Regions from separate parts of the Paenibacillus lentus genome, predicted to be linked through region 2. Evidence: riboswitches for the same ligand, from Rfam matches in the RefSeq annotation. Region 2 holds a riboswitch; the other holds the start of a gene.
What was found. A riboswitch is a leader RNA that binds a small molecule or an ion and turns the genes downstream of it on or off. The one in region 2 is predicted to bind cyclic di-AMP.
Positions count from the first base shown of each region.

Region 1: linked by a shared signal. The riboswitch ahead of EIM92_RS07855 (KamA family radical SAM protein) and the one ahead of EIM92_RS04160 (C40 family peptidase) in region 2 are both predicted to bind cyclic di-AMP.

Region 1 is NZ_CP034248.1:1,788,659-1,791,805, reverse strand. Features, by position in the region: gene EIM92_RS07860 (winged helix-turn-helix domain-containing protein) at 1-126, opposite strand, end outside; gene EIM92_RS07855 (KamA family radical SAM protein) at 305-1,492, opposite strand; cyclic di-AMP (ydaO/yuaA leader) riboswitch at 1,631-1,780, opposite strand; gene EIM92_RS07850 (carbohydrate binding domain-containing protein) at 2,143-3,147, shown strand, end outside.
Region 2 is NZ_CP034248.1:904,210-907,356, reverse strand. Features, by position in the region: gene EIM92_RS04170 (GNAT family N-acetyltransferase) at 1-236, opposite strand, end outside; gene EIM92_RS04165 (C40 family peptidase) at 576-1,052, opposite strand; cyclic di-AMP (ydaO/yuaA leader) riboswitch at 1,057-1,196, opposite strand; gene EIM92_RS04160 (C40 family peptidase) at 1,386-1,877, opposite strand; cyclic di-AMP (ydaO/yuaA leader) riboswitch at 1,883-2,020, opposite strand; gene EIM92_RS04155 (hypothetical protein) at 2,240-3,061, opposite strand.

The DNA of each region.
Region 1 (3,147 bases), 880 kb from region 2:
CGTGAAAGCCCGCTCGCGATGATGATACAGAAATTGCAGCAGCGCAAACTCCTTCGCTAGCAGTTCAAGAGTCTCCACGCCCCATTTCACCTTATAGCCGGAAGGCTCGAATATCAGTCGTCCCATAATTACTCCTTCATCAAAAAATCCAGTATTAAGCTTATAATAAGCTATCCAGCTCCTGCTAATAAATAAAAACAATTCATTCAGAAAAATTGAAAGAAACAAAATCCCCTGAAGCGGGGCTGATGTTACCTAAGGCCACTCTTCAGGGGATAATCAATAACTTACTCATTATGGGATATTATTGCATAGCTGGCGTACGTTTTCTCTTCTGCGGAAGATCAGGCATCTCGTTAACGGAGACGACTTCATCCGTCTTCTTCTCTGGCTGCTTCCAATGCTGTTCATTGCCCGGAAGATCGTCGAACCAAGCCGCATCCTTAGGGCAATCAAGGATCATCAATTTACCGTAATCCCCGTCGCGGGACTGATGGTATTTCAAATACGCCTTACCATCCTCGATCGCCAAAATTTCAATTTTACCGGATGTATGGCTCATCGACAGTCTTACTCGCTTTCCTAAGCCGGAAGTTCTGGCTTTCGCTTCTTCAACAATACGATAGACCTCCTCCAGGGAAAGGACAAAATCCCGGTTCCCTGCAACCGGTCTGTTAACGAAGAAGTAATACGGCGTAACTCCTGCCCATGACAGTTTATCCAACAGCTCTCCGAGCACTACTGGATCATCATTAATGCCTTTTAACACCGGAGTCTGATTAACCACGATCGCTCCAGCCTCATGCAGAGCCTGGAATCCCCTTCTAGCTTCTGGGGTAATCTCGCGCGGGTGGTTAATGTGGGCCATGACGTAAATGCGCTGTTCCGGCGTGGAATAAGTGCGGATCACATCGAGCAGTTCCTCGTCCTCATAAATGCGCATCGGGTTAAATACGGGAATTTTCGAGCCGAGACGAATGATTTTTACGTGCTCGATTTCACGAAGTTGCGCAAGGATCCCCCGCAGCTTCTCCGTCGCAAGAATCAGGCTGTCTCCTCCAGTCAATAGAACGTTATTGATTTCAGGATGCTTGGCAATATAATCGATGCCCGGCTGCACATCGGACATAGCCTCCTTCACATCGTTACGGAACAAGCGTTTGCGGAAGCAATAACGGCAATAGGCCCCGCATACCTCGGACACGATAAGCAGAGCCGTGGTCTTGTATTTGTGCTGACAGCCCGGTACTACGTAGTTGGTATCCTCGTCGGAAGCATCCCAGCGACCGTACTCCTCAAGCTCCCCCTCATTCGGTATGACAAGCTTGCGAATAGGATCATGCGGGTCATTCCAGTCAATCAAGTTCAAATAATAATCATTTACCCGAAATACGAATTTCTCCGTAATCGGTTTCAAACGCTCCCGCTCCTCTTCGGGAATCATTGTTAGTCTGTCCAGATTAGTAATGTACCTTGTTTTCGTCTTCGTCATTGTACATTCGCTCCTTCCTAGTAATCAACAAAAAAGGCCCCCAGGCCGGGGGTCTTAGACACAGCTACGCCAGCAAGGGTCAGAAGACAAGAATAGACCCTAATAAAGGGTCTAAAGAGACGTGATAAATGATCTTATAACAGACCCATCTACTGCTGACGAGGTTAGCTGACGGACTCGGGTAAGATGGTACCCTACACCTCATGTGAATGAGTGATTCGCCCCAATGTAAAAACCTGGTTCCCCCGCTTTCTTGGCTCTTACCAAGAAACTAAGCGTGTGTTTATGATAAGGTTTGAGCGCAGGATTGTCAACCTTAGCCAATGCAGCTAGAGAGTAGACATAATTTTAAAAGTCGCAATAGTTGACGATTTTTAGTAGATATTGGTAATATATAAATGCCTTTGAAAGCGTTTGCGCAAAAAAAAGGGGGTGACAGACTGCAGCTATAATGACTATATCGATCCACCCAAGATTATTGGTGCCTCTTGTCATGACTAATCTTATTCACAACATGCAAGGAATGCTATTGCCTGTAGTTTTTTTAATTGCAGGATACCTTGCGCACAAATGCGCAAACGTTTTCTCAACAGGAGATGATTTTGTAGACTAGCGACCATCAGAGCTTATTATTAAGGAGGATGCAATCATTGAACTATAAAATTCACCAGGTAAAGAAATGGCCTTATGTTATATTGTGTATCACCTTCTTCTTCTCATTACTATCCGGTATGGCCGGCATGCCCTTCCAAGCTATAGCAGCTGCTGAAACCACTAGTAATAATACAGCAAGCGTCTATTATTACACACCGTACTATAATTGGAGCACCGTTAACATTCATCATAACGCAAGCGGCAGCTGGACAAGTGTTCCAGGAATAGCTATGGAACTGGCCTGTACGGACTGGGCTAGAGCAACGATAGATCTGGGCACATCTACAAGATTTGCAGCAGCTTTTAATGACGGATCGAGCTGGGATAATAACAATGGAAAAAATTACGATCTTAGTGCAGGCAGTGTTATGGTTGAGAACGGTGTTGTTTCCCTAGGAGATCCTTGTCAGGCAAGCAACGAAGATAACATTCCGCCAAATGTACCTACTGGGTTAAGCAAAGACAGCTTAACAAGTACGTCCGTAACCATAACATGGACAGCGCCAATGGATAATGATGGAAGAAGCGACTTAGCAGGTTATGATGTCTATCGTGATGAAATCCTTGTACAAACTGGTATTACAGCTACCACCTATAAGGATTCCGGTTTAAATCCTTCTACAAATTACAGTTATACTGTTGTAGCCAAAGACTTGGCGGGCAACAAATCAGCACCTTCTTTGGCGCTGGAAGTAACAACCCCGGCGGAGGACGCTGCTGGCAATCAAGCGCAAATATATTACTATACCAAGAATCGCTCCTGGAGTTCGGTAAATATCCACTACTCTCTGGATGGCTCGAAATGGACGACACCTCCCGGCGATTCCATGAGTGAAACCGCCTGTACGGATTGGGCCAAGAAAACCGTTGATCTAGGAACGGCTCATGAATTAAAGGCCGCCTTCAACAACGGCTCTGTATGGGACAATAATAATGGAGCTGACTATATTATCCCGTCCGGCCTCGTCACGGTTAAGGATGGTGTCGTGACAGCCGGAGCT
Region 2 (3,147 bases):
TTTTCCATAGGGAAATACTGGGCGAACCCGGCCAGATTGCCTTCCCCGTCCAGCACGGATACATATTGCTCGGCCCGCAATACAGGATTGCCGAATTCAACATCAAGAGCTTTCATTTGTTCCCAAGGCAGCCAGCTATAGATATCATAGGGGGAGTCGTAGCGCCAAGTACTGATTGCTTCCCCGTGGTGTTCTTCCATAGGAACGATGTGAAACTGAATATCTCGTTTATCCATCTTGCGCCTCCTTGTACAAATGGAAATGCCGTGCCATGGAACTTTTCCGGCTCGATCTTTTTACCATCACTGTAACGGGATTTTATTTTATTGTAAAGGCTCTATTGGTGCTGTTTTTTTTGGAGTTATGTGATTAGTGCCGGATGTTTATCGAATTATAATGAAAACGGTATTATTGCAAGGGAGGAAAATAGTGCTAAAGGCGTATAGATGCAACCTTATTCTTTTAAGTTTCGTTAATGGAGTAGAGGATGGTTTATCACAAAAAAAATGCGACGATTCTAGCAGGAATCGTCGCGGCGTATCAAAGAGGCAGTAAACATCAAATAAATAGCAATATTAGGATTGAGCGGCATGGGTAGAATAACCGTATTTGCTCAAAATCCGTTTCGCACCGACGTAACGCTTTTTGTAGTAGCTGTTACTTAGCTTATCTGTGCGAATTCCTTTGGAAGAAGAGGCATGGGCGAACTTTCCGTCACCGATATATATGCCCACATGAGATACCCCTTTGCCAGTCGTATTAAAAAATACGAGGTCTCCTTCTTTCAGCTGATTCTTTGCAACTGGTGTACCCTGCTTGTACTGGGCCGACGATACGCGAGGCAGCTTAACGCCCATCTTCTTGAAGACGTAACTTGTGAATCCGGAGCAATCGAAACCGCTTGCCGTCGTTCCTCCGAATTTGTAAGGCGTGCCATAGACTGCTTTAACTGTCTTGTTCAATGTTGTGTCCGAGTCCGCGTAAGCGTTTGCTGCTCCCATCGTAAAAAGAATGGCTAAGCTCGTCGCCGCTGCTGTCAATGTCTTTCTCAAGTTGTATTACTCCTTCCAAGGCCTGCGAGGTTAGCTTAAGGGTTCGGTTGAAGGTTCCCCTATCATCTCTTTTGAAGCGAGATCAATTCACCCATAAATGGTTCCCCCGCTTCCCGGGTGTTGGGAATTCGGCTTATCAGTTGTACGCACCCGTAACTTTTACAATAATGATTACAAGTTTGTTACTTATTCTTTGGTTAGTCTATCAAAAGCCGCCATCTATTGCAAGTTTAGCCATGTGAAAAGACACTGGTAAAGTTATCCGGTATATTTGAATATAAAAAAACCTGCAGGCGATTCTGGGAGGAATCTTTGCAGGTTTTTGGACGTATGTTATTCTACATCATCATGATCTTCACTATCTACAGCAACAGCTTCGTATTTGTCTGTGCTCAGGATGCGCTTGGCACCGACATAGCGTTTGACATAATAATCTTCACTCAATTTGCTGATAATTACACCTTTTTTGGTTGAAGCGTGGGCAAAGCTTTCACCATCAACCATTACACCAACATGGGATACTCCCTTGCCAGAAGTGTTGAAGAATACGAGGTCACCTGGTTTGAGTTCGTCCTTCTTCACGGCAGTTCCCATATTATATTGGGATCCCGATGTGCGGGGAAGCTTAATATCAAGACTCTTGAATACATAAGAGGTAAATCCGGAACAATCAAAGCCATCCGTTGTCGTACCGCCGGATACGTATTTCGTGCCGAGAGCCGACTGAATGGTAGTGTCCAGTTTGGAGTCTGCGAAAGCGCTCCCAGCTCCTAATGAGAATAGAATGGAAAAACTCACTGCTGCAACGGCCAACTTTTTCTTCAAAGAAGTTATGCTCCTTCCAATGCCTACGAGGTTAGCTTAAGGATTCGGTTTGAAGGTTCCCTATGATCCCTCTGAAGCGAGATCAATTCACCCAAAGTGGTTCCCCCGTTTCCCCGGTGAAGGGAATTCGGCTGTAATTTTAACACCATGTTTAACCTATTCGATATGCTGCCATACATCTTGTAAATGATGACAGAAATGATTACAAAACTGTTACTTAAAAAGTACTGTTGTTATTGTAACAAGGTAGGCAGCATTTGGCAATGGTTAATTTGCGAGAATTATATAGTAAGCATAGAATAAGGCCCCCGCAAAAGCGCGGAGGCCTTGTGGCTCTAGGGAGCCAAAGAAATGAAGAAAATTTAACTTTTTTGTTGCCATAAGCAATATTGCGAGGATATTTTCCATATTTTGAGAACACTACGAAAGAATGGGTAAGCTTGCTGTAGGATCAACGCTAGGAGACCGGTCATGATCCAGGATATCGTGCCGAATAGAATAAATACTATAGAACATGAAATTGCGAGAATGACGGAGATTCCTAAACCAGTTATAAGATGCTTCCAGCAAACGAGCAGGGATGGCCAGGGATTGTGTCTGAATAAATAGCCGAACTGCAGGAATAGCAAGCTTTGTCGAATAAACCAGCTGTAACCAAGCCAGCCAACGATATAAGCCGTAGTAATTAAGAAAGTAGGGATATGACTGCTTCCTTGGAGGAGGAGGGACAGAGGTGCGTATACTTTGGGCAGCAGCCACACGGTGGGAATCAGAATTAAGATAAGCTCCAGAAAATAGAATAGAGTCACAGGCTTCCAGAATTTCTGCATGCCTCGGAATAGAGGGAGGCCAGCCGCCCTTTCTTCCGCTGGAAGCAGTCCGTATAAGATGCCAGCGTGAATTAAAGGGGTCAATAGCAGTCGAAGCATGACCATGCCGGACAGGATCCATATGTAATGGTGAACTTCGGGAGTTTGCCAGAACCTGCTCTGTCCCTCGATTAGAAACAAAATTCGGCTTAATTCATGGGGTGGAGGATCTGGAAATCGGTGCAGAACTTGAATAACAGCTGTATTGACTAGGCGATATAGAAACACTCCCCACAGCAACTGATACAGAAAAAGAATGATGACGGAGGGGAACTGGCTTTTGACGCTGCTCCACCCATTGCGAATATAGGGCATGACATTCCCTCCTAAAAGTTTTGTGAGCGGTACTCCTTTGAATAAGCCTCGAGCAAAACTACTTCGTAAGCTTAAGCTAAGTTTTG